DNA from 2 places in the Streptomyces sp. NPDC041129 genome. Region 2 is predicted to be linked to the other one. Evidence: predicted binding sites of a transcription regulator. Region 2 holds the regulator's gene; the other holds the start of a gene.
The links. Region 2 encodes HrcA, which represses chaperone genes, less so after heat shock. Its sites were predicted from a motif close to TTNGCACTCNGNNNNNCNGAGTGCNAA; they were not measured.
Positions count from the first base shown of each region.

Region 1 (7,421 bases), on a different contig from region 2:
TGGGTGCCGAGCACCTTCCCCGGCTACGGGGCGGCGACGCCGTACGACGAGAACTACCGGCCGAAACCGGCGTACTACGGCATCGCCGAGGCGCTGGGCGGGGGCGGCGGCACGAGCGAACCGCCACCGGCCGGTGCCTGCTCGGCCGCCTACAGCGTGACCAGCCAGTGGGACAGCGGCTTCACCGGCCAGGTGAGGGTCTCCTGCTCCGGTGCCTCGCTGCCCTCCTGGAAGGTGAACTGGACCTACGGCGCGGGCCAGCGGATCACCCAGGCCTGGAACGCCACCTGCACCCAGTCCGGCACGGCGGTGTCGTGCGCGAACGCCTCGTACAACGGCTCGGTGCCGGACGGAGGTTCGGTGACCTTCGGGTTCAACGCCTCCTGGAGCGGGAGCAATCCGGTGCCCACGGTGAGCCTCGGATGAGAATTTCCCCGGAGAACCGACTCTCACGGTTTCCGCTGACAGTCCGCTGACAATCCGGATCTACGTTCCTTCCGTGACCGGACAGGACGAGAACGGCGACGAAGGCGGACGAAGGGGCCGGCGGCCCGGCGCACTGAGGGCCGCCGGCCTGCTCCTCGCCGGCGCCCTGGTGCTCGGCTCGGCCACCGCGGCCTGGGCCCACTGGCATCTGAACCACAACAGACGGCCGGGAAAAAATTCTCCGGGAAATTTCCGCGCGGCTGTCGATCCGGCCGGCTCCCGTTCGACGCATGGGTGAGCGGCGGGGAACGGCCCCGTCGCCCGACCCGAGGAGTCACCATGCCCCGCTACCTGTCGCTCGTGCGCATCGACGAGGCCTCCGCCCCCGCCGAGGGCCCCAGCGAGGAACTGATGCAGCGGATGGGTGAGCTGATCGAGGAGATCACCAAGGCCGGCGTGATGCTCGACACCGCCGGACTCACCCCCTCCGCCCAGGGCGCCCGGGTGCGCTGGGAGGGCGGGAAGATCTCCGTCACCGACGGGCCCTTCACCGAGTCCAAGGAGGTCGTCGGCGGCTACGCGCTCATGCAGTGCAAGGACATGGCCGAGGCCCTGGAGTGGACCAAGCGCTTCCTGAAGACCCACGAGGAGTTCTGGACCGTCACCTGCGAGGTCCGCGAGATCGCCGAGGGCTGAGCCCCTTCTTGGCCCCGGACGGCCCGGGGGTGTTGCATGGTGGGCTGTGGAAGCACAGCCCACCGCGGCACACGCCATCGAGACCGTCTTCCGGCTGGAGTCCCCGCGCGTCGTCGCCGGCGTCGCCCGGATCGTGCGGGACATCGGCATCGCCGAGGAGCTCGCGCAGGACGCGCTGGTTGCCGCCCTGGAGCGGTGGCCCCGGGACGGCGTGCCCGACAACCCCGGCGCCTGGCTCATGGCCACCGCCCGGCACCGCGCCGTCGACCTGGTCCGGCGCCGCGAGACCTACGCCCGCAAGCTCGCGGAGATCGGCCGGAACCTCCCGGACACGGCCCCGCCGCCCGAGCCCGCCGACCCGGACGACATCGACGACGACCTGCTGCGGCTCGTCTTCACCACCTGCCATCCGGTGCTGTCCCCCGAGGCCCGCATCGCCCTCACCCTGCGCCTGCTGGGCGGCCTCACCACGGCGGAGATCGCCCGCGCCCATCTGGTCCCGGAGGCGACGGTCGCCCAGCGGATCGTCCGCGCCAAACGCACCCTCGCGGCACGGAACGTCGCCTTCGAGGTGCCGTACGGGCCCGACCGCGAGGCCCGCCTCGGCTCGGTCCTGGACGTCATCTACCTGATCTTCAACGAGGGTTACGCGGCCACCGCCGGCGACGATCTGGTGCGCCCCGGGCTGTGCGAGGACGCCCTGCGGCTGGCCCGGCTGCTGTCCGGGCTCATGCCGAAGGAACCGGAGGTGCACGGCCTGACCGCGCTGCTGGAGTTCCAGGCCTCGCGCACCGCCGCCCGCACCGCCCCCGACGGCACCGCGGTCCTGCTGAAGGACCAGAACCGGCGCCGCTGGAACCGCATGCTCATCGCCCGCGGCATCAGGGCCCTCGCCCGCGCCGACGCCACCGCCACCGGCGCACCCGGCCCCTACGCCCTCCAGGCGGCCATCGCCGCCTGCCACGCGCACGCGTACTCCTACGCGGAGACCGACTGGCGGACCATCGCCACCCTCTACACCCTGCTCGCCGCCCGCGCCCCGTCGCCGGTCGTCGAACTGAACCGCGCCGTGGCCGTGTCGATGGCCGACGGGCCGGCCGAAGCGCTCGCACTCGTCGACGCCCTGGCCGCCGAACCCGCCCTGCGCGACTACCACTTGCTGCCCAGCGTCCGCGCCGACCTGCTGTCCCGCCTCGGCCGCACCGCCGAGGCCCGCGCGGAGTTCGAACGCGCGGCCTCCCTCACCCGCAACGAACGCGAACGCGCCCTGCTGTTGCGCCGGGCCGCCGAGGCCGGCTGAGGGCCCGGACGGCGTTCAGCGCGCCGGGTGGCCGACCAGCATCGTCGGCGCCCCCGCCACCCGGGTCAGGAAGACCGTGGCGGAGTGCGGGCCCTGGGGCTTGACCTTCCTGCGCAGTTCCTCGGGTTCGACCGCCGAGCCCCGCTTCTTCACGGTCAGGATGCCGACCTCGCGCTCGCGCAGCAGGGCCTTCAGCTTCTTGACGTTGAAGGGGAGCCGGTCGGTGATCTCGTAGGCGGTGGCGTACGGCGTCGGGTGCAGGGCGTCGGCCGTGATGTACGCGATGGTCGGGTCGACGAGGCCGCCGCCGACCTCCTCGGCCACCTCGGCGACCAGATGGGCGCGGATCACGGCGCCGTCGGGCTCGTACACGTACCGTCCCACCGGGCGCACCTCGGGGTCGGGCAGGCCCCGGCCGGGCAGTGTGCGCGGGCCAGGCAGCAGCGTGGCCCGTACGGTGCCCGGCGCCCCGGTGCCGAACCAGAGCACCGCCTCCTTCACGTCCCCGCCGTCCGAGATCCACTCGGCCTCCGCCTCGGCCGGGATCGCCTCGTGCGGGATGCCGGGCGCGATCTTCAGGGCGGCCCGTGGTGCCTTCAGGGCCGCTCCGACGGCCCAGGACAGCGGCGGCGAGTAGGCCTCGGGGTCGAAGATTCGGCCGCGGCCGCCGCGCCGGGCGGGGTCCACGAAGACGGCGTCGTAGCCGTCCGTGTCCACCTCGGTCACGTCCGCCTCCCGAACCTCGATCAGCCGGGCGAGCCCCAGGGCCTCGGCGTTGGCCCGGGCCGCGGCCGCCGTCAGCGGGTCGCGGTCCACCGCCAGTACCCGGATCCCGGCCCGCGCCAGCGCGATCGCGTCGCCGCCGATCCCGCAGCACAGATCGGCGACCGAGGTCACCCCCAGCCCCCTCATCCGCTCCGCGCGGTACGCGGCCACGCTCGCGCGGGTCGACTGCTCGACCCCGTTCGGGGTGAAGAACATCCGCGCCGCGTCCTCGGCCCCGAACTTCGCCGCCGCCCGCTGCCGCAGCCGTGCCTGTCCCAGCGCCGCCGACACCAGCTCGGCGGGGTGGTCCCGGCGCAGCCGGGTGGCGACGGCCAGCTCGTGCGCGGGGTCGGTGTCGCGCACCTCGTCGAGCAGGGCGCGGCCTTCGGGGGTGAGGAGGGGGTCGAGGTCGTTCACCGGGTCATTGTGGGCCAGTCGGTGGATGGTGCGCCTCCGGCGGCGGTGTCGGGCCGGGTTCGGCGCCGGGGCCTGCGAGGATCCGACGCCATGCGAGAAGTAGTACAAAATGACAAAAAGTGCTCACTCGGCAGGTGTTCGTCCCTTCCGGGGATCGCCCTGCGCTGCGGGGTGGCCGCACTCGTCTCGGCCGCCTTCGTCTCCGGCTGCGGCTCCCCGGACCAGGGCTCCGGCGCCCACTCCGGCCCCGGCCACAACTCCGGCCGGGGCGGCCCCGCCCAGGCGCTGAGCCCCGAGGCCCGCCGCGCCGCCGAACAGGCCCGGCTGGTCGCCGCCGCCCGGCGCTGGAACCTGGCCCGGGTGCCGCTGGCGGCCCCGGCGCCGCCCGCAGTCAAGCCGAAGATCACCCCGCGTGACGGCTTCGAGGTGGACGGTCAGGAGGAGGAGAACCTGCCCCCGGTCTTCACCACCGTCCCCACCGGCAAGAAGGTCGTCTTCCTCACCATCGACGACGGCGCCGAGAAGGACCCGGCGTTCCTGCGCATGATGAGCGACCTGAAGATCCCCTACTCGGCCTTCCTCAGCAACTACCTGGTGAAGGACGACTACGGCTACTTCCGCCGGATGCAGTCCGAGGGCCACACCCTCAACAACCACACCCTCACCCACCCGTACCTGCCCGGCCTCTCCTACGAACAGCAGCGGGACGAGATCTGCGGCATGCAGGACATCATGAAGAAGCAGTTCGGCAAGGCGCCCACCGTCTTCCGGCCGCCCTACGGCAACTACAACGGCGACACCCTGCGCGCCGCCAAGTCATGCGGCATCAAGTACGCGCCGATCTGGGACGAGGAGGTCTTCGTCGACCACTGGGAGTACCGCGACTGGGACCGCAGCCTGCACCCCGGTGACATCGTGCTCACCCACTTCCGCGGCCGCGACGACTGGGACGGCACGATGGTCGACGACATGCGCAGGTTCCTCGACAAGGTCACGCGCGAGGGATACGCCGTGGCGCGCCTGGAGGACTACCTGTGAGGCGCCGGGGGCAGCCGGCGGGCGGCCCGCTCCGGGTGCGGACCGCTCCGGCGGCCGCGTTCGCCGCGGCCCTCCTGCTCGCCGGCTGCGCCCAGTCCGTCGACCCCATCGAGCGCCTGGGCAAGCGGGCGGCCCAGGGGGCCCGGCCACCGAGCCCGGCCGCCGGCGCGGCGCACCGCCGCTGGGGCCTGACCGCCCCGCTCGCCGCCCCGCCGAGCCACCCGGCCCGGCCCCTCGGTACCCGCCGGCCGGACACCTCCCCGCCCCCGGTCGTGGACCGTGTCGACACCACCGACCGGGTCGTCTTCCTCACCTACGGCGACGGTGTCGAGCGGGACCCGCGGTTCGCCGACATGGTCCGAGAACTCCGTCTGCCGGTCAGCCTCTTCCTCACCGACAGCGTCGTGGGCCCCGGCTACGGCCGCTTCGCCCGACTGCGCGCGGTCGGCGCCGCGATCGAGAACCACACCCTCGACCACCCGGCGCTGCCCGGCCTGCCGTACGCCGGGCAGCGCGCCGAGATCTGCGGCCAGCGGGACAAGCTCGGCTCCCGCTTCGGTGTCCGCCCCCGCCTCCTGCGGCCGCCCCACGGCGCCTACGACGCCACCACCCTGCGCGCCGCCGCCGACTGCGGCGTCTCCGCCGTCGTCCTGTGGCGAGCCGCCCTCGGCTCCGGGGGCATCGACTACCGCAGGGGCCCACGGCACCTGGCCCCGGGCGACATCGTCCTTGTGGGCCCCGGCCAGGAGGCCGGCACCAGCCTGACGGAACGCACCTCGCGCCTGCTGCGCCACGCCCAGAGCCAGGGCCTGACGGTGGCCCGCCTCGAGGACTACCTGGCCTGACCGCACCCACCTGGGGGGCTCTCCACCGCCCCGGGCCGGCCGACGCGCCGCACCGCCATTGGCACTCCGCTTGACCGAGTGCTAATCGCGGTCATAGTCTCGGCTCTGGCACTCGGCAGATGAGAGTGCCAACTACGCGACGGGCAGGTCCGGCACCCGCGACGACGGATCCACCTGGTCGCCACCTCAGACAGTTAACCCCGTGAGATCTCCGAAGGGGGAGGTCGGACCGTGACGACCACCAGCTCCAAGGTTGCCATCAAGCCGCTCGAGGACCGCATCGTGGTCCAGCCGCTCGACGCCGAGCAGACCACCGCCTCTGGCCTGGTCATCCCGGACACCGCGAAGGAGAAGCCCCAGGAGGGCGCCGTCCTCGCCGTGGGCCCGGGCCGCTTCGAGAACGGCGAGCGCCTGCCGCTCGACGTCAAGGTCGGCGACGTCGTCCTGTACAGCAAGTACGGCGGCACCGAGGTGAAGTACAACGGCGAGGAGTACCTCGTCCTCTCGGCTCGCGACGTCCTCGCGATCATCGAGAAGTAAGTCACCTCGAGCACTTTTGATGCTTGACGCTGCGCCCCTGGCCCCCGCGACCACACAAGAAGCCGGGCGCCCGGGGCGCAGTGCCTTTTTCACCCACAGATTTCCGAGAGGGCTCCCGCTGTCATGGCGAAGATCCTGAAGTTCGACGAGGACGCCCGTCGCGCCCTCGAGCGCGGCGTCAACAAGCTGGCCGACACGGTGAAGGTGACGATCGGCCCCAAGGGCCGCAACGTCGTCATCGACAAGAAGTTCGGCGCGCCCACCATCACCAACGACGGTGTCACGATCGCCCGTGAGGTCGAGATCGAGGACCCGTACGAGAACCTCGGCGCCCAGCTGGTGAAGGAGGTGGCGACCAAGACCAACGACATCGCTGGTGACGGCACCACCACCGCCACCGTGCTGGCCCAGGCCCTGGTGCGCGAGGGTCTGCGCAACGTCGCCGCCGGTGCCTCCCCGGCGCTGCTCAAGAAGGGCATCGACGCCGCGGTCAAGGCCGTCTCCGACGACCTGCTCGCCTCGGCCCGCCCGATCGACGAGAAGTCCGACATCGCCGCCGTCGCCGCGCTGTCCGCCCAGGACCAGCAGGTCGGCGAGCTGATCGCCGAGGCCATGGACAAGGTCGGCAAGGACGGTGTCATCACCGTCGAGGAGTCCAACACCTTCGGTCTGGAGCTGGACTTCACCGAGGGCATGGCCTTCGACAAGGGCTACCTGTCGCCGTACTTCGTCACCGACCAGGAGCGTATGGAGGCCGTCCTCGACGACCCGTACATCCTGATCAACCAGGGCAAGATCAGCTCCATCCAGGACCTGCTGCCGCTGCTGGAGAAGGTCATCCAGTCGGGTGCCTCCAAGCCGCTGCTGATCATCGCCGAGGACGTCGACGGCGAGGCCCTGTCGACCCTGGTCGTCAACAAGATCCGCGGCACCTTCAACGCCGTCGCGGTGAAGGCCCCGGGCTTCGGCGACCGCCGCAAGGCCATGCTCCAGGACATCGCCACCCTCACCGGCGGCACCGTCATCTCCGAGGAGGTCGGCCTCAAGATCGACCAGGTCGGTCTGGACGTGCTCGGCTCCGCCCGCCGCGTGACCGTCACCAAGGACGACACCACGATCGTCGACGGCGGCGGCAACTCGGCGGACGTCGCGGGCCGCGTCGCGCAGATCAAGGCCGAGATCGAGAACACCGACTCCGACTGGGACCGCGAGAAGCTCCAGGAGCGCCTCGCGAAGCTGGCCGGCGGCGTGTGCGTGATCAAGGTCGGCGCCGCCACCGAGGTGGAGCTGAAGGAGAAGAAGCACCGTCTGGAGGACGCCATCTCCGCGACCCGCGCCGCGGTCGAGGAGGGCATCGTCTCCGGTGGTGGCTCCGCGCTGGTCCACGCCGTCAA
Region 1 covers NZ_JBVIYV010000002.1:270,227-277,647, forward strand. The annotation lists gene ACZ6B1_RS09495 (glycoside hydrolase family 10 protein) at 1-426, shown strand, start outside; gene ACZ6B1_RS09500 (hypothetical protein) at 500-724, shown strand; gene ACZ6B1_RS09505 (YciI family protein) at 766-1,122, shown strand; gene ACZ6B1_RS09510 (RNA polymerase sigma factor) at 1,169-2,422, shown strand; gene ACZ6B1_RS09515 (class I SAM-dependent methyltransferase) at 2,438-3,604, opposite strand; gene ACZ6B1_RS09520 (polysaccharide deacetylase family protein) at 3,695-4,642, shown strand; gene ACZ6B1_RS09525 (polysaccharide deacetylase family protein) at 4,639-5,487, shown strand; gene groES (co-chaperone GroES) at 5,719-6,027, shown strand; gene groL (chaperonin GroEL) at 6,151-7,421, shown strand, end outside.
Region 1: the regulator HrcA is predicted to act here: its motif matches at 5,546-5,572, upstream of groES (co-chaperone GroES).

Region 2 (7,421 bases):
GCTGCGCCCCGACGGCGAGGTGCGCACCGCCGCCCGCCCGCAGACCCTGCTCGGCGTCGTCGAGGACGAGACCTACACCAGCGAGACCGTCGAGCTGCGGCCCGGCGACAGCCTGCTGTGCGTCACCGACGGCGTCACCGAGCGGCGCTCCGGCTCCCGCCAGTTCGACGACGGCGACGGGCTCGCGCGGGCCCTGTCCGGCTGCGCGGGCCTGAACGCCGAGGAGATCGCCGAGCGGATCCGCCGCCTCGTGCACGACTTCGGCGGCGGCGTGCCCGAGGACGACCTGGCCCTGCTGGTGCTCCAGGCGGGGTGAGTCCCGCCGTACGGGACAATGGGGGACATGCCTTCCGCACTCCCCGACGGCGAGCCCGTCCCCGACGACGGCTCGCTGCCCGGCTCCGCGCTCGCCGGGGCCGCCGGCCGCCCCCTCGGGTTCTACCTGCACGTCCCGTACTGCGCGACCCGCTGCGGCTACTGCGACTTCAACACGTACACCGCCACCGAGCTGCGCGGCACCGGCGGCGTGCTCGCCTCCCGGGACAACTACGCGGACACCCTGACGGACGAGGTCCGGCTGGCGCGGAAGGTCCTCGGCGACGACCCCCGCCAGGTCCGTACCGTCTTCGTGGGCGGCGGCACGCCCACCCTGCTGGCCGCCGACGACCTGGTGCGGATGCTGGCGGCGATCCGCGACGAGTTCGGTCTGGCGCCGGACGCGGAGATCACGACGGAGGCGAACCCGGAGTCGGTCGACCCGGCGTACCTCACCACCCTCCGGGAGGGCGGCTTCAACCGGATCTCCTTCGGCATGCAGAGCGCGCGGCAGCACGTGCTGCGGATCCTGGACCGCACGCACACCCCCGGCCGCCCCGAGGCCTGTGTGGCCGAGGCGCGGGCGGCGGGCTTCGAACACGTCAACCTGGACCTGATCTACGGCACCCCGGGGGAGAGCGACGACGACTGGCGGGCCTCGCTGGACGCGGCGATCGGCGCGGGCCCCGACCACGTCAGCGCGTACGCGCTGATCGTCGAGGAGGGCACCCAGCTCGCCCGCCGCATCCGCCGCGGCGAGGTCCCGATGACGGACGACGACGTCCACGCGGACCGCTACCTGATCGCCGAGGAGACCCTGTCCGCGGCGGGCTTCGACTGGTACGAGGTCTCCAACTGGGCCACCTCCGAGGCCGGGCGCTGCCTGCACAACGAGCTGTACTGGCGGGGCGCGGACTGGTGGGGCGCGGGACCCGGGGCCCACTCGCACGTGGGCGGGGTGCGCTGGTGGAACGTCAAGCACCCGGGCGCCTACGCGGCGGCACTGGCGTCGGGCCGGTCCCCGGGCGCCGGCCGCGAACTGCTCTCGGACGAGGACCGGCGAGTGGAGCGGATCCTGCTGGAGCTGCGGCTGCGGGAGGGAGCGCCGCTGTCCCTGCTGAAGCAGGACGGTTTGGCGGCTTCGCGCCGGGCCCTGGCGGACGGACTGCTCCAGGAGGAGCCGTACGAGGAGGGCCGCGCCGTCCTGACCCTGCGCGGCCGGCTGCTGGCGGACGCGGTGGTGCGGGACCTGGTGGACTGATCACTCCGGCAGGTGACACCGCGGAGCCCGGGCGTGGGCAAGAAGTATCCGGGGGTTACAGCCGGTCACATCCGCAGAACGGACACGGAGGGCTCGCCGTGGCCGTCGGAGCTGCCGGATGCTGTGCTGGGCGCTGCAGAGTCCGGCACCTAGAAGGGCGTCAGACCCCATCGCTGTCCGTGACGAAGTCGATCAGTTCCTCCACCCGCCCCAGCAGCTCCGGCTCCAGGTCCTTGTAGGACCGCACCCGGGACAGGATCCGCTGCCAGGCCGCGCCCGTGTTCTCCGGCCAGCCGAGGGACCGGCAGACGCCGGTCTTCCAGTCCTGGCCGTGCGGGACGCGGGGCCAGGACTCGATGCCGAGGGAGGCGGGCTTCACCGCCTCCCAGATGTCGATGTACGGATGGCCGACGACCAGCGCGTGTTCGCTCGTCACCGACTCGGCGATGCGCCACTCCTTCGTGCCCGGCACCAGGTGGTCCACCAGGACGCCGAGCCGCGCGTCCGGGCCCGGCGCGAACTCCGCCACGATCGACGGCAGATCGTCCACGCCCTCCAGGTACTCCACGACCACGCCCTCGATGCGCAGGTCGTCGCCCCACACCCGCTCGACCAGCTCGGCGTCGTGCCGGCCCTCGACGTAGATGCGGCCGGCGCGGGCCACGCGCGCGCGTGCGCCGGGAACGGCCACCGAACCGGACGCCGTACGGGTGGGCCGCGCCGGGCCCGACGGCGGCCGCACCAGCGTCACCACCCGGCCCTCCAGCAGGAAACCGCGCGGCTCCAGCGGGAACACCCGGTGCTTGCCGAAACGGTCCTCCAGCGTCACCGTGCCCGCCTCGCAGCGGATCACCGCCCCGCAGAACCCGGTACCGGGCTCCTCCACCACCAGCCCCGGCTCGGCCGCGACCTCGGGCACGGGCTGGGACTTCTTCCACGGTGGGGTCAGATCGGAGGCGTACTGGCGCATTCGGACGACGATAGGAGAACCGGCGGCTCTGTGCTCATGACACGCCGAAACGCGTCGCCAGCCCTTCGCGTTGGCACCGCACGAACGCCGCGTCCACCACCGCTCCGTGACCGGGCACGTACAGCGCGTCCTCACCGCCCAGGGACAGCAGACGGTCGAGCGCGTCCGGCCAGCGGGACGGGACCGCGTCCGGGCCCGCCTGCGGTTCGCCGGACTCCTCCACCAGGTCGCCGCAGAAGACGACCTCCGGGTCGCCCGGCACCAGCACCGCCAGATCGTGGGCCGTGTGGCCGGGACCCACGTTGGCCAGCAGCGCCTGACGCCCGTCGCCGAGGTCCAGCGTCCACTCCCCGGAGACCAGGTGCCGGGGCGGCACCAGCGCGTCCACCGCCTCGTCGGCGTCCGGGACCGGCAGGCCGTTCCTGACCGCGTCCAGGCGCAGCCCGTCGCGCTCGTGCGCCAGCAACGCGTCCATGCCGACCGCCGCGTACACCTCGGCGCCGGCGAGGGCGGCCGCCCCGAAGACGTGGTCGAAGTGGGGATGGGTGAGCGCGAGATGGGTCACACGGTGCCCCGCGAGCCGCTGCGCCCGCTCCCGCAGCAGCGCGCCCTCGGCGAGGCTCGACCCGGCGTCCACCAACAGCGCCGTACCGGCCCCGAGCACCAGGCCCGCCGTGCAGTCCCAGCCGGGCAGCCGGCACCGCCCGACCCCGTCGGCCAACCGCTCCCATCCCAGCTCTTCCCAAGTCACGGTCATAACGCGACGCTAGCGGTAGGACGGGGTATGGCGGGACCGACCTTGCCCAGTGAGTACCCCACGGCCGTACACTGGCCGGGGAACGCTGGCACTCGGACACGCAGAGTGCCAGGCGGACGCCGAAGGGCCGAGCGGAAGACATGCTGGAGGTGCGCGCGGATGCTGAATGAACGCAGGCTTCAGGTGCTGCGCGCCATCGTCCAGGACTACGTGGGCACCGAGGAGCCGGTCGGCTCCAAGGCGCTCACCGAGCGGCACAGTCTCGGCGTGTCGCCGGCGACCGTGCGCAACGACATGGCCGCCCTGGAGGACGAGGGATACATCGCCCAGCCGCACACCAGCGCCGGGCGCATCCCCACCGACAAGGGCTACCGGCTGTTCGTGGACAAGCTCGCGGGCGTCAAGCCGATGACCGGACCCGAGCGGCGGGCGATCCAGAACTTCCTGGAGGGCGCCGTCGACCTCGACGACGTCGTCGCGCGCACGGTGCGGCTGCTCGCGCAGCTGACCCGGCAGGTCGCCGTCGTGCAGTACCCGTCCCTGACCCGGTCCACCGTGCGGCACGTGGAGCTGCTCTCGCTCGCCCCCGCGCGCGTGATGCTCGTGCTGATCACGGACACCGGCCGGGTCGAGCAGCGGATGGTGGACTGCCCGGCGCCGTTCGGGGAGACCGCCCTCGCCGACCTCAGGGCGAGGCTCAACAGCCGGGTCGCGGGCCGCCGGTTCGCCGACGTGCCGCACCTGGTCGAGGACCTGCCCGAGGCGTTCGAGCACGAGGATCGCGGTACGGTCTCCACAGTGCTCTCCACTCTGCTGGAGACACTGGTCGAGGAGAACGAGGAGCGGCTGATGATCGGCGGCACCGCCAATCTCACCCGCTTCGGACATGACTTTCCCCTCACGATCCGGCCCGTCCTGGAGGCCCTCGAGGAGCAGGTCGTGCTCCTCAAGCTCCTCGGCGAGGCGAAGGATCCGGGCGTGATGGTGCGCATCGGGCACGAGAACGCACACGAGGGACTCAACTCCACGTCCGTCGTGTCGGTCGGCTACGGTTCGGGCGGCGAGGCGGTTGCCAAGCTCGGCGTGGTCGGACCGACCCGCATGGACTACCCGGGAACGATGGGAGCGGTACGCGCAGTGGCACGGTACGTCGGACAGATCCTGGCGGAGTCGTAAGTGGCCACGGACTACTACGCCGTTCTCGGCGTGCGCCGCGACGCGTCGCAGGATGAGATCAAGAAGGCGTTCCGTCGGCTCGCGCGCGAGCTGCACCCGGACGTCAACCCCGATCCGAAGACCCAGGAGCGGTTCAAGGAGATCAACGCCGCCTACGAGGTGCTGTCGGACCCGCAGAAGAAGCAGGTCTACGACCTCGGCGGCGACCCGCTCTCCCAGGCGGGCGGCGGGGGCGCGGGGGGCTTCGGGGCCGGTGGCTTCGGCAACTTCTCCGACATCATGGACGCGTTCTTCGGTACGGCGTCGCAGCGCGGGCCGCGCTCGCGCACCCGGCGCGGCCAGGACGCGATGATCCGGATCGACGTCGAGCTGGACGAGGCGGCCTTCGGCACGACCAAGGACATCCAGGTCGACACCGCGGTCGTCTGCAACACCTGCAGCGGCGAGGGCGCGGCTCCGGGCACGACCGCCCAGACGTGTGACATGTGCCGCGGCCGCGGCGAGGTGTCGCAGGTCACCCGGTCCTTCCTGGGCCAGGTCATGACCTCCCGCCCCTGCCCCCAGTGCCAGGGCTTCGGCACGGTCGTGCCGACCCCGTGCCCCGAGTGCGCGGGCGACGGCCGGGTGCGCTCCCGCCGCACCCTCACCGTGAAGATCCCGGCCGGTGTCGACAACGGCACCCGGATCCAGCTCGCCGGCGAGGGCGAGGTCGGCCCCGGCGGCGGTCCGGCCGGTGACCTCTACGTCGAGATCCACGAGCTGCCGCACTCGACCTTCCAGCGGCGCGGCGACGACCTGCACTGCACGGTCACCATCCCGATGACCGCGGCGGCCCTCGGCACCAAGGTCCCGCTGGAGACGCTGGACGGCCTGGAGGAGGTCGACATCCGGCCGGGCACCCAGTCCGGACAGTCGATCCCGCTGCACAACCGGGGCGTCACGCATCTGCGCGGCGGCGGCCGAGGCGACCTGATCGTCCACGTCGAGGTCACGACCCCGACCAAGCTGGATCCCGAGCAGGAGCGGTTGCTGCGCGAGCTGTCGAAGCTGCGGGGCGAGGAGCGCCCGCAGGGGCAGTTCCAGCCGGGGCAGCAGGGACTGTTCTCGCGGCTGAAGGACGCGTTCAACGGGCGCTGAGGCGGGCCGAGGCCACGAGGGCCGGGCCCAGGGGGCTCGAGCCCCCTGGGCCCGGCCCTCGCCCACCCGCCGCCCGGCTCGGTGGGCTGGAGCCGCGGGCCGGAAAAAGTGGCATGTGCCATGGGAAAGACCCGATTCGGCGCTCTCCCCAGGACGTGACAACATGCGGGCATGTCCTCCGCGCTGACCGATCTCTTCCCCAGGCCGATCGTGCAGGCTCCCATGGCGGGCGGGGTCTCCGTACCGCAGCTCGCCGCGGCCGTGTCCGAGGCGGGCGGGCTCGGGTTCCTCGCCGCCGGATACAAGACCGCCGACGGCATGTACCAGGAGATCAAGCAGCTACGGGGACTCACGGGCCGGCCCTTCGGCGTCAACCTCTTCATGCCGCAGCCGGAGTATGCGGAGTCCGGCGCCGTGGAGATCTACACCCACCAGCTCGCCGGTGAGGCCGCCTGGTACGAGACCGAGCTGGGCGACCCGGACAGCGGCCGGGACGACGGCTACGACGCCAAGCTCGCCGTACTGCTCGACAACCCGGTGCCGGTGGTCTCCTTCCACTTCGGTGTCCCGGCCCGTGAGGTCATCGACTCCCTGCACCGCGCCGGGACGTTCACGCTGGTCGCCGCCACCACCCCGGAGGAGGCGCGCGCGGTCGAGCGGGCCGGGGCGGACGCGGTGATCGCGCAGGGCGTCGAGGCGGGCGGCCACCTGGGCACCCACCGGGACGTCCCCGAGAACGACGGCTCCGGCATCGGACTGCTGTCGCTGCTCACGCAGGTCCGCGAGGCGGTGAGCATCCCGGTCGTCGCCGCCGGCGGCATCATGCGCGGCGGCCAGATCGCCGCCGTCCTCGCGGCGGGCGCGAGCGCCGCCCAGCTGGGCACGGCGTTCCTCGCCACCCCGGAGTCCGGCGCCCACGCCCTGCACAAGCAGGCGCTGACCAACCCCCTGTTCGCGCGCACCGAACTGACCCGCGCCTTCTCCGGCCGCCCCGCGCGCGGCCTGGTCAACCGCTTCCTTCGCGAGCACGGCCCCTACGCCCCCGCCGCCTACCCCGAGGTCCACCATGTGACGGCGCCGCTACGCAGGGCCGCCGCCAAGGCCGGTGACGCGCAGGGCATGGCACTGTGGGCGGGCCAGGGCCACCGGCTGGCCCGGGAGCTGCCGGCCGGGCAGTTGGTGGAAGTGCTGACGGCCGAGCTCGCCGCGGCCCGGACCGCGTTGTCGGCCGGAGGTGACGCGCGATGACCGCGCCGGTTTTCGTCGTCGACTCGCTCGAGGGTGTGGGCCCCGGCTCGGTCATCGACGTGGAGGGACCCGAGGGGCGGCACGCGGTCTCGGTGCGCCGGCTGCAGCCCGGCGAGGAAGTCGTGATCACCGACGGCAAGGGCCGGGGAGCGTCCGGGGTGGTCCTCAGCACCTCGGGCAAGGACCACCTGGTGGTCGAGCCCCGCGCGTTCCCGGTGGAGCCCGAACCCAGCCCCCGTATCACCGTTGTCCAGGCCCTCCCCAAGGGCGACCGCGGTGAGCTGGCCGTGGAGATGATGACCGAGACGGGCGTCGACGCGATCGTGCCCTGGCAGGCCGCGCGCTGCATCACCCAGTGGAAGGGCGACCGCGGGCAGAAGGCCCTCGCCAAGTGGCGTGCCACCGCCCGCGAGGCCGGCAAGCAGTCCCGCCGCCTGCGCTTCCCCGAGGTCGCGGAGGCCGCGACGACCAAGCAGGTCGCCGCCCTGCTGGCCGCGGCCGACTTCGCCGCCGTGCTCCACTCCGACTTCGAGCACGACAGCGCCCCCCTCGCCACC
Region 2 covers NZ_JBVIYV010000001.1:1,320,460-1,327,880, reverse strand. The annotation lists gene ACZ6B1_RS05790 (SpoIIE family protein phosphatase) at 1-316, shown strand, start outside; gene hemW (radical SAM family heme chaperone HemW) at 344-1,576, shown strand; gene ACZ6B1_RS05780 (DUF3097 domain-containing protein) at 1,737-2,546, opposite strand; gene ACZ6B1_RS05775 (MBL fold metallo-hydrolase) at 2,581-3,303, opposite strand; gene hrcA (heat-inducible transcriptional repressor HrcA) at 3,463-4,479, shown strand; gene dnaJ (molecular chaperone DnaJ) at 4,480-5,616, shown strand; gene ACZ6B1_RS05760 (nitronate monooxygenase) at 5,788-6,864, shown strand; gene ACZ6B1_RS05755 (16S rRNA (uracil(1498)-N(3))-methyltransferase) at 6,861-7,421, shown strand, end outside.